Regions from separate parts of the Vibrio sp. Vb1574 genome, predicted to be linked through region 2. Evidence: predicted binding sites of a transcription regulator. Region 2 holds the regulator's gene; each other region holds the start of a gene.
What was found. The regulator PurR, encoded in region 2, represses purine synthesis genes. The targets are predictions, from matches to a motif close to TNANGNAAACGTTTNCNTNA.
Positions count from the first base shown of each region.

Region 1: R7O12_RS05610 (inosine/guanosine kinase) is a predicted target of PurR. The motif match lies at 4,015-4,034, and genes of this name have one in related genera.
Region 3: R7O12_RS21495 (uracil-xanthine permease family protein) is a predicted target of PurR. The motif match lies at 4,860-4,879, and genes of this name have one in related genera.

Region 1 covers NZ_JAWOTC010000005.1:73,220-84,321, reverse strand. The annotation lists gene tet(35) (tetracycline efflux Na+/H+ antiporter family transporter Tet(35)) at 1-1,225, opposite strand, end outside; lysine riboswitch at 1,335-1,517, opposite strand; gene R7O12_RS05615 (H-NS family nucleoid-associated regulatory protein) at 2,100-2,507, shown strand; gene R7O12_RS05610 (inosine/guanosine kinase) at 2,634-3,938, opposite strand; gene R7O12_RS05605 (hypothetical protein) at 4,056-4,325, opposite strand; gene mnmA (tRNA 2-thiouridine(34) synthase MnmA) at 4,514-5,638, shown strand; gene hflD (high frequency lysogenization protein HflD) at 5,649-6,266, shown strand; gene purB (adenylosuccinate lyase) at 6,420-7,790, shown strand; gene R7O12_RS05585 (DUF3833 domain-containing protein) at 7,924-8,457, opposite strand; gene R7O12_RS05580 (chalcone isomerase family protein) at 8,457-9,050, opposite strand; gene R7O12_RS05575 (DUF2878 domain-containing protein) at 9,010-9,522, opposite strand; gene R7O12_RS05570 (SAM-dependent methyltransferase) at 9,529-10,785, opposite strand; gene R7O12_RS05565 (DUF1365 domain-containing protein) at 10,779-11,102, opposite strand, start outside.
Region 2 covers NZ_JAWOTC010000059.1:1,252-12,353, reverse strand. The annotation lists gene mukB (chromosome partition protein MukB) at 1-782, opposite strand, end outside; gene mukE (chromosome partition protein MukE) at 785-1,510, opposite strand; gene mukF (chromosome partition protein MukF) at 1,491-2,828, opposite strand; gene cmoM (tRNA uridine 5-oxyacetic acid(34) methyltransferase CmoM) at 2,831-3,622, opposite strand; gene elyC (envelope biogenesis factor ElyC) at 3,737-4,522, shown strand; gene torR (two-component system response regulator TorR) at 4,595-5,305, opposite strand; gene torD (molecular chaperone TorD) at 5,572-6,219, shown strand; gene purR (HTH-type transcriptional repressor PurR) at 6,687-7,691, shown strand; cyclic di-GMP riboswitch class I at 7,979-8,068, shown strand; gene R7O12_RS22420 (TfoX/Sxy family DNA transformation protein) at 8,185-8,775, shown strand; gene R7O12_RS22415 (TVP38/TMEM64 family protein) at 8,890-9,576, shown strand; gene R7O12_RS22410 (DUF2007 domain-containing protein) at 9,597-9,917, shown strand; gene R7O12_RS22405 (alpha/beta fold hydrolase) at 9,949-10,752, opposite strand; gene glgA (glycogen synthase GlgA) at 10,862-11,102, opposite strand, start outside.
Region 3 covers NZ_JAWOTC010000052.1:19,566-30,667, reverse strand. The annotation lists gene spoT (bifunctional GTP diphosphokinase/guanosine-3',5'-bis pyrophosphate 3'-pyrophosphohydrolase) at 1-1,743, shown strand, start outside; gene trmH (tRNA (guanosine(18)-2'-O)-methyltransferase TrmH) at 1,796-2,479, shown strand; gene recG (ATP-dependent DNA helicase RecG) at 2,733-4,814, shown strand; gene R7O12_RS21495 (uracil-xanthine permease family protein) at 5,047-6,435, shown strand; gene envZ (two-component system sensor histidine kinase EnvZ) at 6,508-7,800, opposite strand; gene ompR (two-component system response regulator OmpR) at 7,903-8,622, opposite strand; gene R7O12_RS21480 (DUF1090 domain-containing protein) at 8,752-9,147, opposite strand; gene greB (transcription elongation factor GreB) at 9,253-9,744, opposite strand; gene R7O12_RS21470 (RimK/LysX family protein) at 9,862-11,102, opposite strand, start outside.

The DNA of each region.
Region 1 (11,102 bases), on a different contig from region 2:
TTGAGAACGCCATTAGGCCAGACAACAAGAATAGGATAACTGGTAGCCAGTGCGGGTTAATGTTGCCCTGCGCCATTGTCGAAAGGTAAGTACCAGTCTTCATATCACCGATAACAGAACCAATGGTCCAGGCAAATACTAAGATTAGAATCGCACCAAACATAGACTTAGCACCAATCCAAAGTGTACGTGCGATCTCAGCCATTGGTAGACCTTGCTTCACAACAGTAAACAGTGCAACTGCTAAGCCAAGCAAGCTACCGTAGATTAGTGATGTACCTACATCTGTATTTTCAAAAGCACCAAGAAGCGCAAACTCCTTACCATCAGCAGCCAATGCTTGGCCACCCGTGTAAAGCATTGAAGCGATAGTCGCGATAATCAGCGTCACGATAGGAAGTATCAAATCTGACACTTTACCCTTTTCACTTTCACGGATATCTAGCTCTTCGTTTAGGTCATGCGCTTCTTGCGAGTCATTTTCTTTGTCTTTATCAAAGCCACGACCTTGCGATGCAGAAATTTCATGCTCACGCATTTTACCAATATCAAGACCAAACCATGCAACAGCGAACACCATTAGCAGCGCAAAAACGGCGTAGAAGTTCATTGGGATAAGACGAACATATGCGCCAAGAGCCGAATACTCTGTGATCCCATGTGAGACTAAGATCCCGCCAATAATAGTAATAATGTAAGCACCCCAGCTAGAAGCAGGCATAATTACACACATTGGAGCAGCGGTTGAGTCTAGAATGTACGCAAGCTTAGCGCGAGACACATAAAAGCGATCGGTTACTGGGCGAGAGATCGCACCAACAGCAAGGCTATTAAAGTAATCATCGACAAAAATGAATACGCCTAAAAAGGCGGCAAGAAGTTTGGAGCCGCGTTTACTCTTCACTCGAGATTGTGCCCATTCAGCAAAAGCACGAGTACCGCCAGATAGCGTTAATAAAGCTGTTGTCATACCTAATAAGATTAGGAAACCAACAATGCTCATGTTCCAAGTGTTAATTCCGCCATCTTCAATAAAGACAGAAGAAACTTGAGAACTGACGTAACCTGCGGTGTCGCTGATAGACCAGCTATTAAGTAGCACCGCACCTAGCACGATACCTACACCCAAGGAAACTAATACACGTCGAGTAAAAATCGCCAAAGTCAAAGCGACAATAGGTGGCAATAATGAAACAGGAGAACTAGAAAAATCTATTAAATTCATGATCTTCAAAAACCAAAGTTTGGCTAGAGATCTACTGCAGACAAGTCACGTAGCATACGATACGTGCTCATGTTGAACTTAGCGACAGGGAAGCGAACACTCCACCCAACCCTACAGTAGCGCTCCATAGTTTAATGTGAATATATACTATGGCAGTGTTGTTCCTTTCAGATACAACCCCAGCAAGTAACTTTGATGAGTTACTTACTTCGGCAATCTTCGCCTTCCACTATTACTCATTGGCATCACCCCAATAATAGCTACTCTTCGAGACCGCGCCTCTACGGCAACAACAAACAATTAACCACTAACTGTACAAATTAACAACAAATTGTCTGCAATATTGCATCAGGTGGCAGCCATTGTACTTATGATGAGAGTCAATGCAACACATCAAACTAAATTAAACAAATAAATAATGGCTGAGATAATTTATAAACCTTGCCTACTTCCATAAGTTTTGTGCAACTGAAATCACATCAATCATGTTATTTATGAAACATTATTACTACCTTAGAAATATCATGGTTTATCTTATATCAATAAATTAAGGATATATGACACAGCATTAAAGATGGATGCTTCATATTTTTAAGTAATAACTCAAATTTTTTTATAAAAAACCAAGCTGTCACTCTCTCTATACAATAATGATTGTTGATTTTAGTTCTCATCTAATAATGATTTATTTCGAGTGTAATAATATTAATTGCTTTAAAAAATAGTCAAATTTAAACAAAATCTTGATTTAGCATTTGCACATAAGGAAAAGATAAAGTTAAATATAAGGACTCTTTGTTTATTTATAGATTGGCATTATTTAATCGTAACGATAAAAAGTGCCCAACACATTAACCTTTTAATAGGAATCGTTATGTCAGAGCTGACTAAAACCCTTCTAAATATCCGTAGCCTTCGTGCATTTTCTCGTGAGCTGACTCTAGAACAATTGGAAGAAGCTCTAGATAAACTCACTACTGTCGTAGATGAGCGTCGTGAAGCAGAAGAAGCAGAACGCGCAGCACAAGCAGAGCAAGAAGCTAAGCTTGCAGAGATTGCTGAGAAAATCGCTCAAGACGGTATTGATGTAGAAGCACTTATTACTGCGCTATCTGGCGAAACTAAGACGAAAGGCAAAGCGAAGCGCGCACCTCGCCCTGCTAAATACAAATACACAGATTCAAACGGTAATGAGAAAACTTGGACTGGCCAAGGTCGTACACCTTCGGCGATTCAAGAGCAACTTGATGCAGGTAAATCTCTGGATGAGTTCCTAATCTAGATCCGTGCTATTTTTAAAAGGCTCCCATAGGGAGCCTTTTTATTTAAACCATTACAAATAAAAAAGGCACATTTCTTAATGCGCCTTTTACTTTAGTTACAGAATAGTTAATTAAACCGCTTCGTATTAACGTTCCCAGTATGCTTCTTCTAGGCTATCTTCTCGCTCAGGAAGTCCGCGCGACAATCGTGGTGAATGTTGCACGAGAACTTCGTAGCTCGCACGGTTTGCGTATTTGCAGACTTGAGAAAAAGAAGAGTAAGTTAAATACTCGTTACTGTGCTTGCTTGAATTAGGCACATTTTCTTTATGGTATTTATTTGCTGCCATATCATGAAGAACCGCAGATAACGCGGCATCACCTGCGCCATTTGTATTCTTAATTTTTTCTGGACCACCCATATATGGCGAGATATGCGAGTACACTTTTATTGGCGCCTCGCATGAGTCTTTTTTCGCCGGACGACTAAATTCATAACGATTAAATTCAGCAATTGACCCTGGAAGTAATGGCAAAGAAGTTTCGCGCTTCGCGCTATCTTCCGTATACCCAGCCATAAATAGACCTACAGGACCCGCCGTGCACAATACTAGATCAGCCCACTCCAATGTTTTATCAGACGCAGCAAGTGGATCAGATTCCCCCGTCAGAGCTTCTGCTTCATCTTCATTCATCGCAACGACTGAAACGTTATCTCGAATGAATTCTTGCCAATATTTAGGGTCATCTTGAATAACAAACTTTGTGCCTAAAGTCAGAACAACAGGCACATCATTCTTTTTCGCGTACTCAATTGCTTTCATTGTTGCTTCCGGCATTGGGTCGCCGTCTTTGCAACGTACTAGATATGACGTCAGTACAAGTGCTGATGCATTTTTAAAGATTTTCTCTGGAATGCTATCAGGATGGAGTTGGTTCATTTGCCCTTCGCTGATAGCAAAAGTACGTTCACCGTCTTCTGTGATAAGAGCAAAACAACGGCCAATTGCACCATCTACACCTTGTAGGTAGTTCAAGTCCATGCGGCTTGATGTATTACAAAGATAACGGTAACCGTAGCTGCCAATCTTAATATCCTGGCTCATCACTCCAAGTAGTGTGGAGCGGTCATCCGCTAGCACGGAGTAGTTATGTAGCGTGTTACCAATTGTACCGCCCGCATACTCATTGGTAATCAAGTTCTCTTCTTTCAGTTGCTGGTATAACTCTTCTGCTCTTTCGTCATCGATAACCAGAGAGTGACCTTTACTCAGACCGTACTTTTCAATCACATCCGTTGTAACTTTTGCTTCAATATCAACCAAGGTTTGGTCAATACCAATGATGTGAGTGCGCGTCATCTTCTTGCTTTCTTGTGCTTGGCTCACCAGCGGGTCACGAGCATGAACAGGAAAATAGTGCTTCGATTTGCGTTGTCCAGGAAATTTCATATTGTCAGTCTGAGTAAGGGGATGAAAAGGAGAGCGGATTCTATACCGCTTATAATAAAGCAGCAATAAAAGCGATTATAGCAAACGTTTGCTGACAGCTTTTTTCTTTTAGGTGGCTTATTCACCTTCCATAAAGCTGAGATCTGGTAGTTGCTCAAGGTGCTCGCTATAACGCTTTAGGTTGAACTCACCTTCATTCTTCATTACATCAAAAATCTCAATTGACATCGCACATGCCATCATCGCAACCGCATCTTCACGTGGTGTGCCAGTCATCATTAAACGCATAAGGGTTTCTTTTACTTTAAGCGGGTTGCCATCTTCGAGCTGATTTTCCACAATTTCAATCAACTCACTTTCTTGCATAAATTGGTTTTCTTCTGTCATTTGGTGTTTCCTCTTGGATTTTGGCCAACTATGCCATATATACCTCTTCTATACTTGCGAAATTACTCGTTCGAATCTTTGTTGAAGAAAAATCCAGCGAAACGAATTGTGATTTCGATCTCGGATCTGTCACCGGTCTGTGGATTCTGATAGAATCTGCATCCCGTTTATTTAAGTGGTGTTTAGTAATGTCTGATAACAGCCAAAAGAAAGTCATCGTCGGTATGTCCGGCGGCGTTGATTCATCTGTTTCCGCGTATCTTCTAAAGCAGCAAGGCTACCAAGTAGAAGGCCTTTTCATGAAGAACTGGGAAGAAGATGACAACGAAGAATATTGTACAGCGGCAGAAGATCTTGCTGACGCTCAGGCAGTATGTGACAAGCTAGGCATCCACCTACACACTATCAACTTTGCTGCCGAATACTGGGATAACGTATTTGAGTACTTCCTTGCTGAATACAAAGCTGGCCGTACTCCGAACCCTGACATTCTTTGTAACAAAGAAATCAAGTTCAAAGCATTCCTAGAATTCGCTGATGAAGTACTTGATGCTGATTACATTGCAATGGGCCACTATGTGCGTCGCTCTTTCCCAGAAAATGGTGAAAAACCACAGATGCTACGTGGTCTAGATGGCAACAAAGATCAAAGCTACTTCCTGTACACATTAAGCAACGAGCAAATCGCACGTAGCCTATTCCCTGTTGGTGATCTAGAGAAGCCAGAAGTGCGCCGCATTGCGGAAGAACAAGATCTAATTACCGCTAAGAAGAAAGACTCAACTGGTATTTGTTTCATCGGTGAACGCAAGTTTACAGAATTCCTCGGTCGCTACCTTCCAGCTCAGCCTGGTAATATCGAGACTCCAGAAGGCGAAGTGATTGGTCAACACCAAGGCCTGATGTACCACACACTTGGTCAGCGTAAAGGTCTACACATCGGTGGCCGTAAAGGCGGCGGTGGTAACGAGGACCCATGGTTCGTTGGTGAGAAAGATCTAGAACGTAACGTTTTGATTGCTGTTCAAGGTAAAGACCATCCAATGTTGAAATCAGAAGGTCTACTTGCATCACAACTTCATTGGGTAGATCGTGAGCCAATTCGCGATGTTATGAAGTGCACAGTGAAAACTCGTTACCGTCAGGAAGATATTCCTTGTACAATCATCCCTATCGATGATGAAAACATTAAAGTTATCTTTGACGAGCCACAAATTGCTGTAACTCCAGGTCAATCAGCAGTGTTCTACAAAGGTGACGTGTGCCTAGGTGGCGGCATCATCGAGCAACGCATTAAATATTCTCAAGCTTAGGAGTCGTTACGTGGCGAATACACTTTATGACCGTACTATCGCTTTCGCTGGGATTTGCCAAGCTGTTGCTTTAGTTCAACAGGTAGCGAGAAACGGACATTGTGATCAAGATGCTTTTGAAACATCAATCAACGCTATTTTGAGCACGAACCCTGCTAACACAGTTGGCGTATTCGGTCGCGAAGCCGATCTAAAGCTCGGCCTAGAATGCTTGGTTAAAGGGATTGATAGCACACCATCAGGCAGTGAAATTACTCGTTACATTATTAGTTTAATGGCGTTAGAACGTAAGTTAAGCTCTCGTAACGATGCTATGTCTCAGCTTGGTGATCGTATTCAAATGGCCAAGCGTCAGTCAGAGCACTTTGAGCTACTAGACGATCAAATGATCAGCAATTTAGCGAGCATCTATCTGGATGTCGTTAGCCCTATTGGCCCACGCATTCAAGTAACGGGCACGCCATCTGTACTGCAGCAGACGGCAAGCCAACACAAAGTTCGTGCGCTGTTGTTATCTGGCATTCGTAGTGCAGTTCTTTGGCGTCAAGTTGGTGGTAAGCGTCGCCACCTAATCTTCGGGCGCAAGAAGATGGTAGAGCAAGCACAAATCCTTCTTGCTCGTCTGTAGTAAAATATCAAATAAGCAGCTCGCGTTTATCGCGAGCTCATTTTTTTCGACTAAAACAAATCTCGCGCAAACGTTTGCGCAATATTCGTGACAATTGCCACAGTTATTGGTATAAAGCTCACGAAATTTAGAAACCCAATTCAGGAGAACATCATGGAACTGTCAGCATTGACTGCTGTTTCACCAGTAGACGGCCGTTACGGAAGCAAGACAATTGCGTTACGCGAAATTTTCAGTGAATACGGTCTACTAAAGTACCGTACTATCGTTGAAATCCGCTGGCTACAAAAGCTTGCTGCTACTGCTGAAATTGCAGAAGTGCCAGCGTTTAGCGCAGAAGCAAACCAATTCCTAGACGACCTTGCTGCAAACTTCTCTGAAGAAGATGCACGCCGTATCAAAGAGATCGAGCGTACAACTAACCACGACGTAAAAGCGGTTGAGTACTTCCTAAAAGAGAAAGTAGCAGACGTTCCTGAACTGCACGCAGTAAACGAGTTCTTCCACTTCGCATGTACTTCTGAAGACATCAACAACACATCACACGCTCTAATGCTTAAAGAAGCTCGTGATAACGTGATTCTTCCAGAAATCCGTAACCTAATCGACGCTATCAAAGCACTAGCAGTGGAATACCGCGACATTCCTCTTCTATCTCGTACACACGGTCAGCCTGCTTCTCCATCTACTATGGGTAAAGAAATGGCAAACGTGGCGTACCGTATGGAGCGTCAATTCAAGCAAATCGAAAACGTTGAGATCCTAGCGAAAATCAACGGTGCAGTAGGTAACTACAATGCACACCTTTCTGCTTACCCAGAGCTAGATTGGCACAAGTTCTCTGAAGAGTTCATCACAGAGTCTCTAGGCGTAACTTGGAACCCTTACACAACTCAAATCGAACCGCACGATTACATCGCTGAGCTGTTCGACGCTATCGCTCGTTTCAACACTATCCTGATTGACTTCGACCGTGACGTTTGGGGTTACATTGCACTAGGCCACTTCAAGCAAAAAACTATTGCTGGTGAGATCGGTTCTTCAACAATGCCTCACAAAGTTAACCCAATCGACTTTGAAAACTCAGAAGGTAACCTAGGTCTTGCGAACGCTGTATTCGGCCACCTAGCACAGAAACTGCCTATCTCTCGTTGGCAACGTGACCTAACTGACTCAACGGTTCTACGTAACCTTGGTGTTGGTGTTGGCTACGCTATCATCGCTTACACTTCGACACTTAAAGGCATCAGCAAGCTAGAAGTAAACCGTGAAGCGCTTCTTGCTGAACTAGACAAGAACTGGGAAGTACTAGCTGAGCCAGTACAAACCGTTATGCGTCGTTACGGCATCGAGAAGCCATACGAGAAGCTGAAAGAGCTAACTCGTGGTAAGCGTGTAGACGGCGAAGCAATGCGTAACTTCATCGACGGTCTTGAGCTTCCTGAGCACGAGAAAGCACGTCTGAAAGAGATGACACCAGCGAACTATATCGGTCAAGCAATCGAGCTGACAGATAAGCTGTAATACTCCTGTAACGACCAGATACTTAAAAGGTTGACGCGAAAGCGTCAACCTTTTTTAGTTAGGAGAGTTAGGTCGGGAGAAAATAATTTTAGTTATATGGAATGGATTATTAATTGAAGATCAGCCCCATTTGTTATGGCAGCTTTTGGAAGAACAAGGTTATTGTTCCTACTTCCACACCAAACTTTTTTATTTTCGTTAGATTGAAAACGTGTCTGTCATCCTGACGATAAAGCCAATCATCAAAAGCAACCGTCACTGATGAATCCTCCATTTGTAGCTCAAAGTCATATTGCCACTGTAGCGCATTGCCCTGCTCTTCCCCTGTTGCCACACCTATAATATCGTCTGCCTTACCTTCATAACGACCGTCTTCTAATCTAGTGATAACCCAAATTCGCTGGTCCACCTCTCCGTCATCAAACACGAAGTCTTCCACCAGCGTCAGCGTATCACCCGCTACAGTACCCACTATATCGACTTCAAAGCGACGCGTTTGCTGTCCGGTATAATCTTGCACCATCCCCCACGCCTTTATGTCGCCTTCGAAATAACCGAATACGTCAAAAGTCGGTTTAGAAGAGCGGTAATTATCAATGTCTGCGGAACATGCCGAAAGAAAAACAGCTGCCACTAAAGTCGCTGATTTAAAAATTCGTTTAAACACTATCTAACCTGCCCTATCAATTGTTTTCGGAGTTTCGGAAATTCTGTGTTGGGTGATAACCATATAGCCAAAAATGCATCGTTCATTCGTTCGTCTTCAATGATGCCAACGTTCTTTACTTGCACGTCCCCAACCTGCTTATAAAAAAGCTGACCAGATTTTCCATCTGTTAGATAAGTAAGCTCGTCACCTTTTTGAATATCAGGAAACATACGATCGAGCTCGCTGATCCAAGCTTTTCGATATGAGTCCGTAAAACCCAATTTCGCCCACTGCTCATCCGTCACATCAAGCAGCTGTTGCTTACTGATGTCTCTCTTGTAATTAATTTCCAACGCAAGGGGATGTGGCGATACGTCATCGCTTACGATGAACTTTCCATCAGGCGCTTTTAATCTTGAGTGATAAATATCGAAGATGAACCAAGTAAGTTGGGCTTCTCCAACAGTTTTCCATCCCTTCCAATTCGCAATGTTGCTAGCAGCTTCGCTGTTTCCAACAGGTTGAGCTTGCAGAGCAAAAGAGCCAGTTACTATTACCAACGCAAGCAGCCTAGTCAGTCTCTGAGTTAAGTCTCTCTTCAAGCTTTTCATTTCCGTACACCTTGAGTATCAAGAGCATCATGACGCACCATTCGACAAACAACATTGCCAGTGTAGCGCCAGTGCTAAATCCAAATTCAACGGCTTGGAGCTTATAGCCAGCAAAGTAGCTCGCTGTTCCTCCGAGTCCGCCTACTATTGATACGTAGGTTTTTGGGAAACGGTACAAAATTGACTTGAGTTGATAGGCATACCAGGCGAACAGAATCCAAAGGCACAAAAGCCAAAGGGGTAACCATTGAGTGGCAAACATGAAAATTGAAAATTGCTGATTTAATGTATCAAGCACGAGACCAATCGTGGCGATAACACCAATACTTTTGAGCGAAGATGCGTCAGTTTTCAAACAATATAGTAGGGTTGCCAAAGTAAGGAATAACGTCACCCATTGCCATTGATAGGTTCCAAGCACCGCTGCAAACCAGCAGAGTTGGAACCATGTCGAAGCAAGAAACACCTTCATAACGAACTACGGGCGTTGAAACGTCATGTGAACGGCACTGATCGTGCGAGCCAAAAAGCCACCTTCACAGTAGCTCAAATAGTAGCGCCACATACGCACAAAGCGGTCGTCGTAGCCAAACGAGCGCACTTCATTCTCTGCTCGATTAAAACGTAAGTGCCATTCGTTCAGCGTCTTGGCGTAGTCCAAACCAATATCGAACAAGTCTCGCGTCACTAAGTCACTGTACTTTGTTGTTGCTTGGGTTAGTGAGGTTACCGACGGTAAAAAACCACCCGGGAAAATGTACTTTTGGATAAAGTCGACGTTGTTACTGTAGTAATCGTAACGCTGATCGGCAATCGTAATCGCTTGAATCGCCATCAAGCCACCAGTCTTCAATAAAGACTCACAGACCTTAATGTACGAAGGCAGGAATTGTTTGCCCACAGCTTCAATCATTTCAATAGAAACGAGCTTGTCATAAGTGCCGGTTAGGTTTCGGTAATCTTCTTTGAGTAGAGTGATTTTGTCTTCTAAGCCACGCTCTTTGATTTTTTGCTCCGCGTACGCGTGTTGCTCTTCAGATATCGTTGTTGTGGTGACCTGACAACCGTATTGTTCAGCCATGTAAATCGCCATAGCGCCCCACCCAGTGCCAATTTCAACAACATGATCGGTAGATTTCAGCTCAAGTTGCTGACATAGACGATCCATTTTGTTGATTTGAGCCTGCTCTAGAGAGTCATCCGCATGATTGTAAAGCGCCGACGAGTACAGCATATTGGTGTCAAGGAACGCTTCGTATAGGTTGTTACCCAAGTCGTAATGCGCATGGATATTTTTACGTGAGTTCTCTTCAGAATTTCTGTTTGACCAATGGCTGAACTTGTACAGTATTTTAGTCAACCAACTGCCTTGCTCTTCGAGTTTATCTAGAGCACGCATGTTAAGGGCCATCAGTTTCATTAATGAGGTTAAATCGGGGCTATCCCACCACCCATCCATATAAGCCTCACCAGCAGCAATACTGCCGCCCTGCAAGATCCGTGAATAAAAGCCTGGATGTTTTACCTCTATAGTAGCGACAACAGGTTGACCACTGTACTCCCCATTTGGCGCACTAAAACGCTCGCTTCGCTCTGTCGTTTCCGTCTTAAAACTTTCAATAACTGTTAAGCAGCCGATTTCCATTTTTTGCAGACATTGAAAAATAACTCCGCGAGCCGCTTTTTGCGTTGTCGTCAATTTACGCGGCAATGTCATAGAACTAGTATTTAACATGCAGAATTCTCCTTGTGCTTTTTATTTTTTTTGTCTGTTTTTTCAGTATCGGCTTCTATTTCTTCATGCGTTGAATATTTAGGATGAGAATAAAAAGGTGCGCCTTTCACCCAAAGTTTTAATGCGTGCCAATAAATACCAACCATTACTTTTACCGTTTGTATTGGTGTAACGATCAAACACCTCAATAAGGTTTTGCTTGAAAGTGGCTTGGCTTTCATAACCATGGTGGCATCAAAGTGTTTCTCTCCTTTGTGACATTCAAGATGAATATTCAACTTGTCTGTCAAAGGTTTAATTCTCCAGCGGTAGAGTTG
Region 2 (11,102 bases):
TGTTTGAACAAGTCACGGTCTGCTTGCGTAGTTTTGATCGCTTCTAGCGTCATGCGGTTTTCACGCAGTGCCGATTCCATATCTTGGAACGCTTTTTTCACGCCGCCGTTTTGTGGCAAAAGGTAGTCACGTAGCGAGCGCGTAATCGCACTTGAAATACCACCGTAAAGCGATGCTTCGATCAGGCGGTAGAATTTAGAGCGGTCACCAGAGTTACGCAGTTTCTTCGGAATCACACCGAATTCAAACATTTGTGCGTGGTAATCCACGATAGAAGAGAACGCTTTGAACTGAACGCCTTCAAATTCCGCGATCGATTCTTTTACTTCATTGATTTGACGTACACGAGCTTGAGTCGCCGATACGCTTTCCACCAAGATATCCGTTGGTTTCACATGGCTTGGAAGACCTTGGATAACAAACGGTTTGATGTCTACTTTCTTATCACGACCCGCAACTTGCTGCAGTTTTACTGCAAACAATAGGCGTTGGTTACGTGAGTTCACCACGTCCAGCGCCGCATAACATGCGCCCGGCTGTAGCTTACCGTACAAACCTTTGTCGCGAGACGATTGGCTGCTGCCTGCTTCTGTCGTGTTACGGAAGTGCAGCAGCGTTTGGTCAGGAATCAATGCGGTGATGAACGCCGCCATTGTGGTTGATTTACCTGCACCGTTACCACCTGATAGCGTGGTGACCAGACCATCGATGTCAAACGTACGGGCAAAGAAGCCGTTCCAGTTGACCATGGTCAGCGATTGATATTTACCGCGTTCAATCATGCTCATGCTTCACCCTCTTCTGTCGTTTCTTCTTGGGCTTGGTCGTCTTGATCTTCTTCAGACAATAGGCTGCCTTGGCTTGGCTCTTTGGTGTGCACTACTGCTTCACCATCACGGATCAGACGCAGTTGCGCTTCACGCATGTCATCGCCAATACGTACATCGGCACCAAAGCGGAATACCGCTTCACTGATGCTGAACTTACCGGTTTCACCGATGTTGATGATCATGCCTAGGCGGCGCAGACGACGAAGTGACGTACGTACTTTTTCAAACAGCTTTTCTTTATCAAGGTCAGAACCAGTCGCACGGTTCGTCACTAGCTTCATCAGCTTGTTTTCATCTGCTAGAGCAAGCAGTTCGTCGTACAGCTCTTGGTTAGTGAAGATGCCTTCGTGCGCAAGACGCTCTGGGCTTAGATAAAGGAAACACAGTACCTTACCCACCAGCATATCCAGTTCAGAAAGAACACTACGGCCAATCAGAGACGTTGAACGAGGACGAAGATAGAAGAAACCTTCTGGCGCTTTCACCAATTCGGTGTTGTAGCGTTGGTAGAAAGAAGAAAGCTCAAGTTCGAAATCCGACAGCAACGCGTGGTTGTCTAGATCTTCACTTGAGATATGACGCCCTGCTCGAAGCATGCTGTCTAGCGCTGGGAACAGAGGGTTAGAAATTGCTTTTGCCAGATTCTCTGACATGTATTCATTAGTATCGGTCGATGACATTCGCTTGTACCTTTGCCCCAAATTCGTTGATTGCTTTCCAGTCTGGCTGAACAGCTTGGTAGTCGGATTCTGAGTAACCCAGACGTACCGCCTGATCAACGACAATGCGAGCTAAATCAAAGTGATGAGTGTATGGGTGTTGTGCAAGGTAATCTCGCAGTACCACGCTCAAGTCGATTGGTGTGCCTTGATCTTTATGCGCTTTTAGCATGTCACCAATTCGCTCTGCCAACTCATCATTGACTTGTTGAAACTCTTCGTATTCTACTTCCATCGGAACTTGACCCGTGACCTCGTCATCACGCAGTACTAGGGCCTCATCACGAAGGTCAGAAAGCCTCTCCGCATCTGCATAAGTCAGATACCAAGGCGCATCGAAGTAATCTTTGACGGATTGACGCAGACGCGAGCTAAACGCACGGTTCTTATCCATATCGATTGCAGTACGAATAAACTTGTGCACGTGTCGGTCGTAACCAATCCAAAGGTCGATCGCTTGCTGGCCCCAGCTTGTGATTCGGTCCAGCTTCATTTGCAGACCAAACAAGGCTTCTTCGATAAACTCCAGCTCAGGGTCACCGTAAACAATTTCTTGAATATCGAGGATCTGAGTTTGCAGTTCATCACTGGCGGCTTGCAGCGTATCTTGAAGTTCACGCAACGTGCTTGATGTTTCTGACAGAAGTGCTTCACAGTTGTTGATCGCTTCGCGCCAGTCTTTGTTAAGCAGGTCAGCAATCTGTTGTTTCACTGACTGTTGCTGCTCATCCATAACACGTTGGTTGAGGTCAATTTGATCGAAGATTTCGCCTACAGAATATTTTAAAACACCGTATACGTTTTTCTTCCAGTGACCCGGTGTGCCACCTTTTTGTGCTGCCTCAATCGCTTTCGCCATTTCATCCGCTACCATGGATAGCTGGATAGATAGACGCAGTTTTGAGAACTCACGATGACGCACGTAGTAGTCGGTTATTCCTATCGCTAATGGCGACAAGCGGTAAATGCTCGCTCCGTCAGTAATTTCACTGACAAAACGGCTCATAAGACGCTGCTTAACCATCTCGTTGATCGCATTGTTCGCACGAAAAGCCGAAGCTTCGCCGGTCTCATCAAATAGTCGAGTGACGATGGCAAATGCATCATGCAGTTCACCTTCACCCAGTTCTTCATCGAACCTTTCATTACTCAGTACGGCAATGGCTATCAAAAATGCCAATCGCTCTGTGGTCAGGTTCAACGAGAAATCGTGCTGCTTAACCCAGCCAACCAGCTCATCGATTGGTTGCTCTGCAGCATTGAGAGTCATCTCACTCATTGTTATTCCTGTTTATCGTTCTTTTTAGCCCACACATGAATGTAGCGGCCTAATGAGAGGTATGGCTCTTGTCGACAAAGTTGTTTTTCTAGCGCCAACACATCTTCAAACTCGTAATCACCCATGTATTCCATATTGCCTATGTAATCACTAAATGAGCGAATACCAGATTTGCCACAAATATTAAAACCTGAATTTTCTATCCACTGGTAGACTTCTTCAGGTTTTAAGCCTTTTTGCGGCTGTAGTTTAAATCTTTTTCGGTGAGGCATGCCGTCTAATATATGAGGAATGTTGCCACAAACCACGTTTTTATAGACTAAACCGTGGTGGTTGTAGAACATGACTGATGCGATACCTCCCGGTTTTACTTGTTCAAGAACTGTTTCAAGTGCGGCCTTAGGATCAACCAGCCACTCCATCACAGCGTGGAACATAACCAGATCGACCTGTCCATCCATATGTTCACCGATGGATTGGACAGGCGAATGAATCAGGCGATACTGCTCAAGCAAACCGTTTTTTTCAATATCCTGCTTAGCCAACTGCAGCATTTCCGAAGATAGATCACATAAAGCGATTCGATGTCCGAGCTTAGCAAGCTTTTGCGACATTTGTGCCAAACCACCACCAGCGTCCAACACTTCTAGGGGTTGCTGGTCAGCATCTAATTCACTTAGAATCTGTAGAAAATCTTCCCACACAATGATTTGGCGGATCTCCCCTTTATCGGAGCCGTAAATATTTTTTGCAAATTTGTGGGCGATATCGTCGAAATTGCGGTCTTCTGTCACTTCTGCTGAGTTATCATAACGGATTGTGCCGCTATTCTGGCACAAGGAAAGCAGGAATAAAGAGGGATACCCTCATTTTTATTATCAATTGATGTTTTTTCGGACTATTTATGTATGTTTGAGCTGAAAAAAGTAGTGTCAGCCATGCTTATGCCCCTTCCGGCATTGCTGCTGATAGGCTTGTTGGGTCTTGCTCTCATTAGTTTTACTACAAAACGTAAAACTGGCTGCTTCGTTGTTCTATTCTCTTTTGTTGGCATTTTTCTTGTTGCCTTCCAACCTGTTTCAACCAAGCTTCTTATGCCGTTAGAGCGAGAGCATAAAGCCTTTTTGCCAGTTTCTGGCACCATCGACTACGTGATGGTTTTAGGGAATGGTCATGTTATCGATGACGAAATTCCACCCACCTCGCAGTTAAGCCGTGCAGCATTAATGCGCTTAACTGAGGGCATTCGTATTTTAAGAATGTATCCAGGCGCGAAATTAATCTTATCCGGCTATGCTGGCGGATCTGAAATTAGCCACGCGCGAATGATGGCGAACGTTGCCCTTGCGTTGGGAGTCGCGAAATCCGATATCATTTTATTAGAAGATGCGAAAGATACGTGGGAAGAGGCGCGTCAAGCGGCTGCATTCGTTCAACAAAAGGAGATTGTGTTAGTCACTTCTGCGAGTCACATGAGCCGTGCATTGTATGAGTTCAACGCAGCAGGCATTAAACCAATCCCAGCCCCGACCAACTTCTTAGCTATTAGCGAGATAAGTCAACCTTGGGATAAATACTCACCTAAAGCGCGTTACTTAGAACAAACAGAGCTTTATTGGCATGAGTACTTGGGCAGTATTTGGCAAAGGTTGCGTGATACTGTCGGCCAAACACCAATGGTTGAAGCAAACTAGTATTATCTTGAAGCCACAAAAAAGGAGAGCCGAAGCTCTCCTTTTTCTTTTTACGATTGAGTTATGTTCCAACTAGTCACCAGCAAACATATAGCCTTCGCCGTGTACCGTTACAAAAATCTGTGGGTTCTTAGGATCGAACTCCATTTTTGCGCGCATACGTCGAATAAGAACATCAATGGTGCGGTCATTCGGCGCATCCACTCGATGGCTGATCATGTTCAAAATACGCTCACGACTTAACACCTGGTTAGGATAAGACGATAATGCCACCAAAAGTTCATACTCTGCTTTAGTTAGTTTTACTGGCTCACCGTTGCGGCTAAGTGCGCGACGTTGAATGTCGAATGTCCACTCCCCAAAGCGCACAATGTGCTCTTCACTGGTTTCATTCGCTTTCGAGCTGCCACTGCGCGCCGCTGAAATACGCCACAGCAAGTTTTTAACGCGAACTAACAGCTCTCTCAGTTCAAAAGGTTTTGTCACATAATCGTCAGCACCCATTTCTAGGCCTACGATTTTATCAATGCTATCCGTGCGTCCTGTTACTAATATGATACCAATATCCGATTGGCTACGTAACTCACGAGTAAGCATCAGGCCGTCTTCACCAGGCAGGTTAATATCCAGCATGATCAGGTCTACATCGCCCGCTTGCAAAACTTCACGCATTTCTGCGCCACTCTCTGCTTCGCTGACTTGGTAGCCCTCATTTTGGAAATATCCCGCAAGCTTACTACGAGTTACAACATCATCTTCTACGACTAATACGTGATAGCTCATTTACACCACTTTTCTGTCTTCTTATTATCCAAGACGTATTCTATTCATAACTAGTAACATTTCTAGTCATAGATACATTAAAACGCAAGATTTAGCGTTTTTATTGATTCAAAACAAGCTTGCCCATTGCTATTAATAAACGGTCATTTTTGACCATAAAACATAACAATTATAGTTACTGCTATTCATTTTAATTGATTACACTTAGGGGATATCCCTAATTGACTTTGTGATGCATGACTTGAAGCATCATTCAGGAGCCCAAAATGCAAGAAGTGAAAGCTTTTAATGAAAAACGCGCTGAAATTTACTGGTGGTTTTCGAGCTTGTTCGCAAAAGAACTAACAGAGAAAGAATTGGAAGCCTATCACAGTGTTGAAATTCGCAGTTTTCTCGCAGGTTTAGGTGAAAATGAGTCGCTAAAACCAGCCGTTGATAGCCTAGTTGATGCATTGAATCGGTTACAAGATCGTGAAGATGCACAACTAGAGCTTGCAGCTGACTTTTGTGAACTGTTTTTGAAGACAGAAAAATACGGCGCTCTTCCTTACGCATCCATATACATTGGTGAATCAGGTTTACTGAATGACAAGCCAGCTGAGGAAATGGAAAAGTTGATGGCTGAATTTGGCGTTCAAGTAGACGAAAACCTAAAGGAACCTGCGGATCACTTAGCCGTTGAGCTCGACTTTCTCGGGAACATGATTATCCGCTCAAACGAGCTTGAACAAGAAAAACACATGGAAGAAGCCTTCGTTAAACAAAACGACTTTATCCAGCAACAATTGATGTCTTGGTTACCTCAGTTTTCAGACAAATGTAAACAATTCGACGAATTTGGATTTTACTCGAGTGTCGCGAAACTATTAGTTGCATTTTGTAAACTAGACAGCGCCTACCTTCTTGGTGAATAATTGCCGCCTATTTTTAGGGAGCCTGCCTATCGGGCTTCCTGTATGCCGAAAGTGACCAATTGTAAGTAACTTGGGTATAATATTCGTTTGCCTTAACTTAGCGCAAAGACGCTTGGTTATTTAGCAGTCAAAATGTGACTTCAAATACACAAATCTCGTGCTGAAAACATTGCTAGTCAGTCCACATAGGGCTAAAATGTGAGCGCAAACGATTAAATATGATTTATATGTAAACCGCTGAAATATAGCGGTTTTTGTGTTTTCTTAACAGGTTGATGGCAATTTCTCATCAGATAGAAAAAAGATAAAATTCATCGACCGATGCTGCTACGCACCCTTTTGTCGCACTTGGATCAACCGCTGCCGAGACACTTAGCGCCAATTTTATATTGCTAGGTGTGAAACCATTAGAGCATCAGGTACATCCAATACGACATATTTCAGTAGCTCGATACAGGACACCATTTATGGCCACGATAAAAGACGTTGCTCGCTTAGCCGGCGTTTCCACTACGACAGTTTCGCACGTTATCAATAAAACGCGTTTCGTTGCAGAAGCAACGCAAGAAAAAGTAATGAAAGCCGTTGACGAGCTGAATTACGCGCCAAGTGCCGTTGCACGCAGCCTAAAATGCAACTCAACTCGTACGATTGGCATGTTAGTAACTCAATCAACTAACCTATTTTTCTCAGAAGTGATTGATGGCGTTGAGAGCTACTGTTACCGCCAAGGCTATACTCTGATTTTATGTAACACAGGCGGGATTTACGAAAAACAACGCGATTACATTCGTATGCTGGCTGAAAAGCGCGTTGATGGCATCCTAGTGATGTGTTCTGACTTAACCGAAGAACTAAAAGAGATGCTTGACCGTCATGCGGACATTCCTAAAGTGGTCATGGATTGGGGCCCAGAGAGCTCACAAGCAGACAAGATCATGGATAACTCAGAAGAAGGTGGCTACATTGCAACCAAACATCTGATTGACAATGGTCATACGGATATCGCTTGTCTAAGCGGTCATTTTGAAAAGCTTGCTTGCCAAGAGCGCATTGCAGGTTTCCGTCGCGCAATGAGCGAAGCGAACCTAGCTGTAAATGAAGACTGGATCCTTGAAGGTAACTTTGAATGTGATACGGCCGTATTAGTTGCAGATAAAATTACCGCAATGGACAAGCGCCCGACGGCGGTATTCTGTTTTAACGACACAATGGCTCTAGGCCTAATGAGCCGCTTGCAACAAAACGGGATCAAAATTCCTGAAGATATTTCAGTGATCGGCTACGACAACATCGAGCTTGCAGAATACTTCTCTCCACCGCTAACGACTATCCACCAACCTAAACGTCGTGTTGGTAAAAATGCATTCGAAATTCTACTTGAGCGTATCAAAGATAAAGAACACGAAAAACGAATTTTCGAGATGCAACCTGAGCTTGTAATTCGAAATACTGTGAAAAAAATGAACTAAATTTCACTGTATTTAACCGTGTTAAATAAGCGCTCTACAGGGGCGCTTATTTTTTTGGAAAAATTAAGCATTCTCTAATACTTCACACCACTCTAATAACAATTGACTAACGTTAACTCCCTGTTTTATATAAATGTAATATATATTAAGAACTCCTTTTCAAAGGCCAATTTGCACCTTTCCATATGCAAAATAGAGCATTCAATCTATCATTTTTATTGAACCGAAATCACACTTTTAACGCTAAACCGTGATGTTAATTCAATATAAGAAGTATGCTCATTGTGTCACGCACAGGGCAAACCATTCGAAAGAGTGGGACGCAAAGCCTCCGGCCTGAACCATATTACGATATGGAAGGTAGCGGGGTTACCGATGGCAAGTGTGTAAGCAATGACTTTACTCTGTAATGACATTGTTTTTACGCATGTTTGCTACTCTCTCGGACCTGACTTTTGGTGGCGTAATATTAATTACACCGAGATAACAAAACATGGATAAACCGATACTCAAAGACTCTATGAAGCTATTTGAGGCACTTGGTAATATCAAGTCGCGCTCAATGTTTGGTGGCTTCGGACTATTCGCTGATGAAACAATGTTTGCACTAGTGGTAAACAATCAGCTTCATATCAGAGCAGACCAAAAAACTTCATCTGACTTCGAGAAACAAGGGCTAAAGCCTTACGTTTATAAAAAACGTGGCTTTCCAGTCGTTACAAAGTACTACGCTATTTCCAGCGATTTATGGGAATCAAGCGAACGCTTAATCGAAGTAGCGAATCAATCATTGAAAAAGGCAAAGCTTGAGAAAGAACAGCAAGCAAGTACAAAGCCTAACCGTTTGAAAGATTTGCCTAACTTACGACTGGCTACCGAGCGCATGCTAAAAAAAGCCGGCATCGAATCCGTAGAGAAGCTTGAAGAGGAAGGTGCGCTTAACGCCTATAAAGCGATAAGAGATACGCACTCTGCAACCGTCAACATTGAGTTGCTATGGGCACTAGAAGGTGCTATCAACGGCACTCATTGGAGTGTGGTACCTCAAGCTCGCCGAGATGAGTTGATGAACGGCCTCCAATAAAAGTCGGCCTAAAAACTATCTTGTAAAACCGCAGTCTAATCTGCGGTTTTTTTGTGAAATTTTTTCGGTTTTCCTACTGTCTTATTACATATATCCCAAATTGGAATCAAAATTATGAATAAGAAACTGATATTAGGTCTCATCCTACTAGCGGCTATCGTCTTTTTAGGTATTAACTTTGGCCAGTATTTAACCTTAGAGAATGCAAAAGCCCAACAAGAAGCACTAACTACATACATCGATCAGAATTTTGTATTCTCGGCTGCGATTTACTTTTTTACCTACATTGCAATTACCGCTTTTTCTATCCCAGGAGCGGCAGTAGTCACCTTACTTGGTGCAGCCTTATTTGGTTTTTGGACAAGCTTGCTACTGGTTTCTTTCGCTAGCACTATGGGGGCAACACTGGCCTTCTTGAGCAGCCGATACTTATTGCGTGACTGGGTACAAAACAAATTCGGAAATAAACTCAACGCAATTAATCAAGGTGTCGAAAAAGACGGAGCTTTTTATCTATTTTCCTTGCGTCTAATCCCTGTATTCCCTTTCTTTCTAATCAACTTACTGATGGGCTTAACACCGATGTCTGTAGGTCGATTTTATCTCACTAGCCAAATAGGTATGCTGCCAGGCACAGCCGTATATCTGAATGCAGGTACTCAATTAGCAACAATTGAAAGCCTATCGGGCATTGTTTCACCCGCAGTATTAGCGTCTTTTGCGCTATTGGGACTATTTCCAATCATCACTAAATGGGTTATGAATAAAGTAAGGCCGACACCAAGTCAGCAAAACTCGTAATTGGTGAAGTGGGTATTTTGATGAAAATATTTATCGCTAAAAACCCAGCAGAAGCACACATTGTATGTGAGCTGCTTAAAGTGGAACAAATTTACTGTGAAGTTCGCGGAGAAGGTATTTTCGGCTTAAAAGGAGAACTGCCGTTTGGTGATGATACCGATCCTTATGTGTGGCTTTTTGACACGGCACAAAAGATGAAAGCTGAAGAAATAGTAAAAGCATATCGAAAACAATCCGATAGGCATGAGTATCAAGATTGGCAATGCCCAAAATGTCATGAAATAAACGAAGGGCAATTTGGTGCATGTTGGCAATGTGGATATCAACTAGGAGAGCTATAGCGGCTCTCCTATTCAGTGGATGCACTCAGTTTTAAGCACATACAGCTTGCTGTTTAATAAACTCGATGGAGTGTTGATTGAAGTCTTCTGGACGCTCTACATTGCATACATGACCACAATTCGGGATTTCTCGTAGAATGCTGAGCTTATGTGCTGCAACCATTTCTTTGACAGGTTTAATAAACATGTAATCCCTGTCGCCCATTAAGTAAAGAGTCGGAATGGGTAACTCTCGATCTTTAAAATATTTCATTAACGGATTTACATCAGCGGCAAGAATAAACCAACGTTTAAATTCTTTTTGGCAAAGCTTCTTGGCTTCGCGAATAAAAAGGTGGCGAGATTCTCGTTGGCTTCTTTGAGGCATAACAATATAAGCGAACAGTTTGTAGAGCCACATGTATGGTAGGATATGCTTACAAAAATTACCTAATTTCACCAATATCTGAGAACGAGTGTTAAGCCTTGTGACAGCACCGCCGAGCACCATCGAACGTACGCGCTCTGATGACAATTCAGCAAGGTTTCGAACAATAATAGTACCAAGCGACATACCGACAAAATGAGCGGATTGGATCTTTAAATGGTCCAATACTTTCAAAATATCTTGGGTAACTTCCGTAAAGGTATAACGGCTAGCAATGAGCTCTTTAAGTAACTGATTTGACTTTCCATGACCTCTTAAATCGATCAGCAATAAGTTAAAGTGTTGCTTGTAAGCTTTAATTTGCTTGAACCAGATAGAAGAGCTACCACCAGCACCGTGCACAAATACAACCCACTCATTACTAGTAGGGTGCAAATAGGTTTTATGAAAAAGTAGCGGCTGGGTCATATTGAGTATCAAAAAGATCGTGCTATTGAGTAAAAAGCCATCCTACCACACTCCCCTTACTCAAGATAATAAAGGCACCTCATTCGGTGCCTTTCGTTACAATTTTAAGTCAAACTAACGCTGAGTGGTAAAGCTGCAAATAAGATTCTGCGGCCTTTTGCCAACAAAAGTCTTGTTGCATCGCGTGCAACTGTACTTTATTCACTTCAGGCTCGTTTTGAGCGTAGAGCAACAGTGCCCTTAGCATCGTTAACAACAATGCCTGCGGTGTCGGTTCGAAAAAAACAAACCCCGTTGCTTCAGATGGGTTTACATCATAATCGCTAACGCTGTCCTTTAAGCCACCAACA
Region 3 (11,102 bases), on a different contig from region 2:
GTGCAAGATATCCGCGTCATTCTGATCAAACTGGCTGACCGCACGCACAACATGCGTACGCTTGGCGCGCTTCGACCAGATAAAAAGCGTCGTATTGCTCGTGAAACGTTAGAAATTTACGCGCCCCTCGCTCATCGTCTTGGTATTCACAATATCAAAACCGAACTCGAAGAGTTGGGCTTTGAGGCGCTATATCCCAACCGCTACCGCGTACTGAAAGAAGTGGTTAAAGCCGCACGTGGTAATCGTAAAGAGATGATCCAACGCATTCACAGCGAAATAGAAGGCCGTCTGCAAGATTTCGGCTTGAATGCTCGCGTCGTTGGTCGTGAGAAAAACCTGTTCTCTATCTATAACAAGATGAAAACCAAAGAACAGCGCTTTCACACCATCATGGATATCTATGCGTTCCGAGTCGTTGTTGATACCGCTGATACTTGTTATCGCGTTTTAGGCCAAGTACACAGTTTGTATAAGCCACGTCCTGGTCGCATGAAAGATTACATCGCGGTACCAAAGGCGAACGGCTATCAATCGCTACACACTTCCATGGTTGGCCCACACGGCGTACCTGTTGAAGTTCAGATCCGTACTGAAGATATGGATCAAATGGCGGACAAAGGTGTCGCAGCACACTGGTCTTATAAAGACAAAGGCGACAAGTCTGGCACCACTGCGCAAGTGAAAGCTCAGCGTTGGATGCAAAGCCTGTTAGAGCTACAACAAAGCGCGGGTAACTCATTCGAATTCATTGAAAACGTAAAATCCGATCTTTTCCCAGATGAGATTTACGTCTTCACACCAAAAGGTCGTATCGTTGAATTACCTTTAGGCGCAACGGCTGTCGACTTTGCCTATGCCGTACATACCGATGTAGGCAACTCTTGTGTTGGTGCTCGTGTTGATCGTAACCCTTACCCATTGAGTAAGGCATTGAAAAACGGTCAGACGGTGGAAATTATCAGTGCCCCTGGTGCGCGTCCGAATGCGGCATGGCTAAACTATGTCGTGACTTCTCGTGCCCGCACTAAGATTCGACAAGTACTGAAAACGATGCGTCGTGAAGAGTCGATTACTTTAGGTCGTCGCCTACTTAATCACGCACTTGGCCGTCACTCGATTGATTCAATTTATCCAGAAAATATCCAAGAAGTCTTGAATGATCTTCGCCTAGAAAGCATTGATGATTTATTGGCTGCTATTGGATTGGGTGAGTTGATGAGCATTGTGATCGCACGTCGGCTCCTTGGTGACACCGAAGAGCTCACGACAACAAGCTCAATCCCAACGGACTCGAAGAAGAAGCTTCCGATTCGTGGCGCAGAAGGCTTATTGCTGACGTTTGCAAATTGTTGTCATCCTATCCCAGATGATCACATTATTGCTCACGTATCGCCTGGTCGTGGTTTGGTTGTTCACCGAGAAACATGTCCGAACGTTCGTGGTTATCAGAAAGAGCCAGACCGTTATATGGCTGTCGCTTGGTCTGAAGACTACGATAAAGAGTTCATTGCTGAACTTAAAGTCGACATGCTTAACAACCAAGGTGCTCTTGCAGAACTGACCAACGTGATCTCGAAAACAGGATCAAACATTCATGGCCTTTCAACGGAAGAACGTGATGGTCGTTTATACACTGTGACTGTGCTGTTGACGACGAAAGATCGTGTCCACCTTGCTGGTATCATGCGTAAGATTAAGGCAATGCCTCAAGCAACCCGAGTCAGACGCAGAAAGAACTAACCTCTATCGCCACCTACTCTGTTAGGTGGCGATTTTTTATACCTCAATAAATATGAACCTAGAACGTTACAACCGTATTCACCAAGTCCTAAAAACTCGCCAAACTGATCTGACACTTTGTCTCGAAGAAGTACATAAGCCAAACAACGTCTCTGCCGTGATCCGCACCGCTGACGCGACAGGCTTACACAAAGTTCACGCAATTTGGCCTGACAAAATGCGTACGCTGAGCCATACCTCAGCTGGCGCGCGTAACTGGGTTGAAGTGGATACTCACGATTCGATTGAAACTGCGATTACCGAACTCAAAGCGCAAGGTATGCAGGTTTTGGTGACCAATCTTTCGGACACCGCCGTCGATTTTCGCGAGATCGACTACACCAAACCAACGGCAATCATTTTAGGCAGCGAAAAGGTTGGCGCTTCAGAGCAAGCCAAACAGCTTGCTGATCAAGACATTATTATCCCGATGGTGGGCATGGTGCAGTCACTAAACGTATCGGTTGCCAGTGCCGTAATTTTGTATGAAGCGCAACGTCAACGTGAAGCCGCAGGCATGTACGACCGAGAAGAAAGCGCTCTGCCTAAAGAGACAATCAACCGTATTCTCTTTGAACGTGGTCACCCAGTGCTGGCAAAGGTCGCGAAACGAAAAGGGCTCGTTTACCCACCACTCGATGAAGAAGGTCAAATCATCGCCGATGACGCGTGGTGGCAAGAGATGCAAAGCAAGTAACAGACTTTCGTCATCCTGAACGGCGGCGAAGGAGCGTGGTTCAGGATCTAATTCTCAAATATACAGATGCTGATAGTGTTAACTTCAGCGACATACTTGTTGGAAATAGAATCCTGATGTCGCTAAAGCTCCTCGGAATGATAGGTTATCAGTCAAATCATGACACTAACTAAAGCATGACTATTTTTTCCTGTACAAAAACACAGCTCCATGGTTAACATACTGCTATGTTAACCATTTTCTTGAGCCCTCTATGTCCGCCCAAATGTTATCTGCCGTCCCATTAACCTCCCTTTCTGGAGTTGGCGCGAAAGTCGCAGAAAAACTCGCCAAAGTTGGCTTACATAGCGTTCAAGATTTGCTGTTTCACCTTCCGTTACGCTACGAAGATCGTACTCGTATTTACCCTATTGCCAAACTGCATGCTGGCCTTTGGGCGGCAGTGCAAGGTAAGGTCATGGCAGTCGACACCATCTTCGGTAAGCGCAAAATGCTAACGGTAAAAATCAGCGACGGTAATGGCACTATCACGCTGCGCTTTTTCAACTTTACCGCAGCCATGAAGAACAATTTCACGCAAGGTAAGTTAGTACATGCTTACGGTGAAATTAAGCGCGGTGGCATGGGTTTGGAAATTGTTCATCCTGACTACAAGTTTTACGTCAGCGAGCAAAAGCCCGATGTAGAACAGAGCTTAACCCCTGTTTATCCCACCACCGATGGTTTACGCCAAATCACATTACGCAACCTTACCGAACAAGCTTTAGCCCTGCTTGATAAAACCGCAGTGCAGGAATTACTTCCAGCGGGGTTGTATGACCATCAAATCACGATGTCGCAAGCGCTGCACACCATTCATCGCCCACCACCAACCATTAATTTAGATGAGTTTGACGAAGGCAAACATCCTGCCCAAATCCGCTTGATCATGGAAGAATTGCTCGCACAAAACTTATCGATGCTAGCGGTGCGTAGCAAAGGTCAGAAGGATTCAGCGCTACCTCTCGGTCCTTGTAATAAACTAAAAACGCAGCTTTTAGCCCAACTGCCTTTCTCTCCTACAAACGCTCAAACCCGAGTAGTACAAGAGATTGAAGCCGATCTAGAAAAACCGCACCCAATGATGCGATTAGTGCAAGGCGATGTTGGTTCGGGGAAAACGTTGGTTGCCGCTTTGGCCGCTGTTAGAGCCATTGAGCATGGCCATCAGGTGGCACTCATGGCGCCAACCGAACTATTGGCCGAGCAACACGCTATCAACTTCGCAAACTGGTTTGAAACCATGGGCATTCAAGTCGGTTGGTTAGCGGGCAAACTCAAAGGTAAGGCAAAGGAAGCCGAGCTGGCTCGTATTGCCAGTGGTGAAGCGCAAATGGTAGTGGGTACTCACGCGCTATTCCAAGAGCACGTTGAATTTCATCACCTTGCTTTGGTCATCATTGATGAACAGCACCGCTTCGGTGTCCACCAACGTTTAGAGCTGCGTGAGAAAGGTGCAAAACAAGGCGCTTATCCACATCAGCTCATCATGACAGCAACGCCTATTCCTCGCACCTTAGCCATGACCGCTTACGCCGATCTGGAAACTTCCGTGATTGACGAACTACCACCGGGTCGAACGCCGATTCAAACCGTTGCTATTCCTGATACAAAACGTGACGACATCGTCGAGCGTGTCCGAAATGCCTGCTTAAACGAAGGCAAGCAGGCATATTGGGTGTGTACCCTGATTGATGAGTCGGAAGTATTAGAAGCGCAAGCCGCGGCAGATACCGCAGAAGAGCTTCAACGTAAGCTACCGGACGTAAAAATTGGTCTAGTACACGGACGAATGAAGCCGGCAGAGAAACAAGCGGTGATGCAAGATTTCAAAGACAATACACTGCATTTGCTGGTCGCAACGACAGTGATTGAAGTTGGTGTGGATGTGCCAAACTCTAGCTTGATGATCATAGAAAACCCTGAACGTCTTGGTTTGGCACAATTACACCAGTTAAGAGGTCGCGTGGGCCGAGGTTCCGTTGCTAGCCATTGTGTGCTGCTGTACCACTCTCCGCTGTCAAAAACCGCGCAAAAACGTCTCGGAGTACTACGTGAAAGTAACGATGGCTTCGTCATTGCGCAGAAAGACCTAGAAATTCGTGGCCCTGGTGAACTATTGGGTACAAAGCAGACAGGTCTTGCTGATTTCAAAATCGCAGACTTAGTTCGAGATCATCGCCTGATTCCCGAAGTTCAGCGCATTTCGCGTCATATTCATGACAATTACCCGTCTAACGCAACAGCGATTATCGATCGCTGGTTGGGTGAGCGGGATATTTACTCCAAAGCGTAATGATTGAAAGCGAGCCAAATGGCTCGTTTTTTAATGCGCCAAAAACAAAGCAAACGTTTGCTTTTTGAGTGAATCTCTCTATAATCGCGCACAAATTTTTAAGTGTGTTAGATCACACTCCACCAACCTGAGTTGACTCTGATTAACAGCAATCACAGGTAACGACGTCAACTCCACCCTGCTCTCCCATTCAGCGAGAACTAGGGAAATATTGCGACTAGCGAGACAAACAATGACAACTTCAAACCGATCTTCGGAACTGGTCTATCAACTCAACGATCGACCACCTTTGCCTCAAACCATTTTTGCCGCACTTCAGCACTTATTGGCGATGTTCGTTGCGGTGATTACACCTTCATTAATCATTTGCCAATCTTTGGGCGTTCCGGCCGATCAAACCAACACCATTATCAGCATGTCTTTATTTGCGTCAGGCGTGTCTTCGTTTATTCAAATTCGCACCGTTGGCCCAATTGGCTCTGGTTTGCTCTCTGTTCAAGGCACCAGCTTTAACTTTTTAGGTCCTATTATTGGAGCAGGCCTATCGCTGAAAGCCGGTGGAGCAGACATCAGCACCATGATGGCTGCCATTTTTGGTACGATTTTAGTCGCATCATTTGCAGAAATTTTCCTATCTCGCGTGTTGGAGCATGCCCGCCGAATCATCACTCCGCTTGTTTCAGGCATCGTCGTCACTCTTATCGGTCTCACACTGATTCAAGTCGGCTTAGTATCAATGGGCGGTGGCTACGCAGCATTAAATGAAGGAACCTTCGGCAGCTTAGACAAACTTGCTCTGGCTGGGACGGTACTTGGATTAATTGTGATTTTAAACCGCTCGAAAAACCCATACATCCGTGTGGCTTCAATCGTGATTGCGATGCTAGTGGGTTACATCATGGCGTATTTTATGGGGATGGTAGATACTTCTCAGCTAGGCGCAACCGAGATCGTAGCACTGCCCGTACCAATGCAATATGGCTTATCGTTTGACTGGTCTCTGTTCATTCCGCTGGTACTGATTTTCTTTATTACCGCACTAGAAGCCATCGGTGATATTACCGCAACATCTGAAGTGTCTGGTGAGCCAGTAAAAGGCCCAGTGTACATGAAACGCATTAAGGGCGGTGTGTTAGCAGACGGCTTAAACTCTGCAATCGCAGCCGTTTTCAACAGCTTCCCGAACTCAACGTTTAGCCAGAATAACGGCATCATCATGCTAACAGGAGTCGCGAGCCGCTACGTGGGTTACTTTATTTCTGGCATGTTAGTGATTCTTGGCTTGTTTCCTGGCGTCGCTAGCTTTGTTCAGCTGATTCCTGAGCCAGTACTTGGCGGCGCAACAATTGTCATGTTTGGTACGATTGCTGCCGCTGGTGTACGTATTATCTCTCGTGTTGAGCTCGATCGCCGCGCAATTCTGATCATGGCCTTATCCTTCTCAATGGGACTTGGTATCGCGCAAAAACCAGAGATCCTGCAATTTATGCCAGAATTTATTAAGAGTATTTTCTCAACTGGTGTTGCAGCAGGTGGTATCACTGCGATCATTTTAAATCTACTTCTGCCAGAGAAACTGGAAGACGAAGATGAACTTCCTCAGGAAGTGAAAGAGTCTTAAGATTATTGAGAATAAGAAAAGCCCAACCTATTTAGGTTGGGCTTTTTGTTTTAAAGGGTGCGGGCCATCGACTTACTTGGTAGGAAAGCTGATTTGAGCGATTAAACCGCCTTCACTGCGATTACGCATCACCACAGAACCTGAATGCTGGCTGATTATACGCTTCACAATCGCCAACCCTAGCCCAGTGCCTTCACTACCGCGAGCGGTGTCACCACGCGTAAAGGGTTCAAATAACCTCGCGATTTGAGAATGCTCGATACCCGGTCCGTTGTCCTCTACTGAAATCCACACTAGCTGCTTATCTGCTGTCACACCAGTGCTGATTTTGACCCAGCCATTGCCATAACGTAGCGCATTCACAACTAAGTTACTGATCGCCCGCTTAATCGCAATCGCGCTTCCTTTGGCTGGCGGCAAGTTAAGATTAAGATCTGTTTCAATTTCAACCTCATAACCACCTTCAGAACTGGCGACGTCACTGGCAATCGTACTGATATCAACCGCTTCAAACGATTCTTGGTTCACCGGTTTGAGGTAATCCATAAACTGACTGATGATCTCATTACATTCTTCCGTATCGCTAATGATCCCCTCCGCAAGATAGCTGTCCTCAGGAGACATCATTTCTGTCGCTAGGCGAATACGCGTCAGAGGTGTTCGTAAGTCATGGCTAATCCCCGCCATTAATAAGGCTCGGTCCTCTTCTAGCTCTTGAATACCTTTCGACATTTGATTAAAGGCTCGAGTTACAGAGCGAATCTCCGATGCGCCTTTCTCTGCTAAGGGGGGCGGGATCTCACCTCGACCGACGTCTTTCGCGGCTCTCTCCAAAGCCAAAAGTGGACGGTTTTGCAAACGAATAAACAACCAACCACCTGCAATGATCAGCAGCGCCATAATCAAGCTGTTACGAAACAGCGGGGCAAAATCTTCTTCTTGCAGCTCAGATAACGGAATACGAATGATGGAGTTCGGCAACTTTTCGATGTGCATCCACAAAATGTAACTTTCATCGCCAAGCAATAAGCGCACTTCTGTGGGCGAACCCAGCTCTTGGCTCATTTCTTCAGACATCAAATCAATCGACATTGCGTGATGAAATTCAATCGCCTTATCGCTATCGAGACTATGCACCGTCACCCCTAGTCTTTCTAATAATTGACGCCTTAACGGTGCATCAGACTTTAAAGGTCCTTCATCATCAAGCACCAAATTGAGCTCATGGGCGAGAATTTTATTGAACTGCTGCAAACTCGGCATCAACGCGTAGTTAAAAACGGCGTAGTAAGAGAAAACTTGGCTCGCGAGAAGCAAAGAGATGAACAGCAGAATAGATTGTGTCAGTGAACTTCGGATGCGCATGGAACGTTCCTAGTGGTCCTAATCGCGAAATTTCAGCCTTCAAAGGGAAGGTAATGAAGGCTGAAGTTGCTATAGCCAAGTGCTGGCTATGGAGTGAAGAGATTACACCTCTTTGCCGTCTGGGACGAAAACATAACCTAGGCCCCACACGGTTTGAATGTAGCGCGGCTTGCTCGGATCGTCTTCTAACATGCGACGTAAGCGTGAGATTTGTACGTCAATAGAGCGTTCCATTGCAGAATATTCACGGCCACGCGCCATGTTCATCAATTTATCTCGTGACATTGGCTCACGTGCATTCATCACGAGCGCCTTTAGAACAGCAAACTCTCCAGAGGTGAGTGGCATTGCCTCGTCACCGCGGAACATCTCGCGAGTGCCTAGATTGAGTCGGAACTCCCCGAACTCCACCACTTTTTCTTCCGTGCTTGGTGCACCCGGCAACTCTACGGTTTGGCGGCGTAATACGGCCTTGATGCGAGCCAATAATTCGCGTGGGTTAAACGGTTTTGGCAAATAATCATCCGCCCCTACCTCAAGACCTACGATGCGGTCCACTTCATCACCTTTCGCGGTGAGCATTAAGATTGGCAACATATTGTTCGCGTGGCGTAGACGACGACAAATCGACAAACCGTCTTCACCTGGCAACATTAGGTCCAGCACCATTAAGTGAAAGTTTTCGCGCGTTAGTAGGCGATCCATCTGTTCGCCATTGGCGACACTTCGTACCTGAAAACCTTGCTCAGAAAGGTAACGCTCCAATAGAGCACGTAAACGAGCATCGTCATCAACCACTAAAATTTTATGATTTTCTTGCATTGAAACATCCTTTCAGAAGCGTCTATTGTCGAAAATGTATCACTGTTTTTCCTAACGTGCTCAAGCAAATTGTTACTCTTTTTATCTTAAGCGCTTTATTCTCTCTCTAGCAGGTATTTTCAGCACCTACTATTGACCATAATTCCATTCCAGTTCACGTTTGGCCTCAAGCAGCTCTTGCTGTGCCTCAGCAAGCTTGTGACGTTTTTTCTCAATTTTGTCTGCTTTCCCCGAATGCTGAGCTTCGACTAATTCTTCCTCTCGCTCCTCAACTTCTTTAGTCTTTTCTTCCACGTCTGCTTGCAGCTCTTGGCGCAGCTCACCTTCCGAGCATTCATTCTGGATAGCGGAAAGTGCTTGCTCCAAGCCTTTAATGCGATGCTCATTACCTTGCGCTTTTGCATACTCAAGCTGCTGCTCTACCGCTAACTCTTTAGCGTCACAGCCTTTCACTTCATCTTGAGCAAAAACTGAAAGTGAGAATCCTATTGTTAGTGCAGCACTACACATGACTGCTTTGTTCATTTTACTTCTCCGAGAAAGGCACTATGCCTTTATACCAAATATTCTGACGTTGAGACCCAAGTCACTTCTAGTGAACTTCATGAGACTTGAATCGGTGATAAAGCCTCAGTCTTCCGAGGCCGGTTGAGTGTATTCAATTGAGTTGATGAACCACTCTTTTTCACCTTCTGGGGTGCGTACCGTGAACTCTTCGTCCACTTGTTTTTTTAACATCGCTCGCGCCATAGGTGAATCGATAGAGATGTAGTCTTTCGCATCGCCATAAATCTCTTCAGGCCCGACAATACGAAACTTTTTCACTTCTCCTGCCTCATTTTCTATTTCCACCCATGCACCAAAAAAGACTTTGCCTTCTTGTTGCGGAGAATAGTCAACGATCGTGACTTCTGGCAGGAATTTACGAAGGAAGCGGACACGGCGGTCGATCTGACGGAGTAAACGTTTATTGAAGGTGTAATCCGCATTTTCTGAGCGATCGCCCAGGCTCGCCGCCCAAGTGACGATCTTGGTGATTTCCGGGCGCTTTTCATTCCAAAGGTAATCATGCTCTTGTTTGAGTTTGTTGTAACCTTCTCGTGTAATCAGCTTAGTTTTCAAATTAACTCCTATCTCAACTAAAAAATGCTGCTCTTTGGCAGCATTAAGGAGATGATATACCCAAAGATCCAATGTTGTTCAGGCTTTGGGTATCAAGGTGATAAGGCGGCCAGAGTGTTACTTTTCGTAATCCGGTTTTTGCGTCACGATGTAATTCGTATCACTCGAAACAACCGCGCCATGTTTTAGGAGGTTTTTACCTAAAATCATGCTGTAATGGAAGCGACCTCGGTCCTGTAAGTTGACTCGGATCTTCTTCTCTAATTCGCCAAGCTTAACATGCATTTCAACCACAGGGCGTACGTTCGCTTTCTCGCCTTTCTTAGCTTTAATACGCATGACATCAACAACAGGCTTGGTAAACGCCTGTTTCATGCCAAGATCGTTCTCATAGGTAAAGCTCACCATGTCTTTGCCGTCTTTCTTAAACTGCTTGATGTTCTTAGCATTGATTGAGCTTACATCTGCACCCGTGTCTAACTTCACAGGGAAAGACATCCCCTCAACTTCAGCCACTTCGATATGGCCAGCTTTGAAAAGTGGCCTTGCATCTAGTAGATGGTCTGCGCGAGTGTTCAGCAACACACCACCCTTGGCTATGTCATGACCAAAGACGAAAAAGGGTTGAGTGTCACCCTCATCAAGCACATCGAGCGCAAACTTCATTGATGTGTCTTTTCTACCGAGAAGAAAGTCTCCTTCGACAACAGGGCGAACCGCGCTGCCAACCTTGAGCTTTTTCAACACTGGTTTGGTGATTTTTTCTTCTTTCCCCTCATCGTTCATTAAATAAAACGTGACGGATTCATCCTTACCTTTTTCTGTTACTTCAAACCCATTTACACGCAGTAATGGCGTTTTCACAGTAAAAGTGGGGTAAGCAGGGACGGTATAACCATCAATGGTGACCTGTTCTTCTGGTGAAACGACAAGAGGTTTTGATTTGAGTGCGCTTTTGAACGTTTTTTCTACGCCACCCAGTAGATTTTCTCTGTCCGTATCAATAACAAAGTGCTGACTCGCGACGTCCCGACCTAAGCGAATTTGCGAACTGAACTTACTGCGATCACGCAGATACACCAACCAACGTTGAGTTTCATTTTCGCCGACTTTTACGGGTAAATAGACTAAAGGGCGCTCGCTTTTGGTCGTTTTCAGCATTCGTACCAAGGGTAATGTCATTGGATGACGCTTGCCATTCTCGCCCTCTAACATAAAAGAGACTTCGTTATGCTTTTTGTCTACCTTGATGTCCAGTGCATGGACGTTGGTATAACGGCTAGAAGTTGAAATGCTGATCTTATATGGCACACCTTCGACTTCAACCGTCTCTTTTTTGCCAATCATTTTTGCGCGTG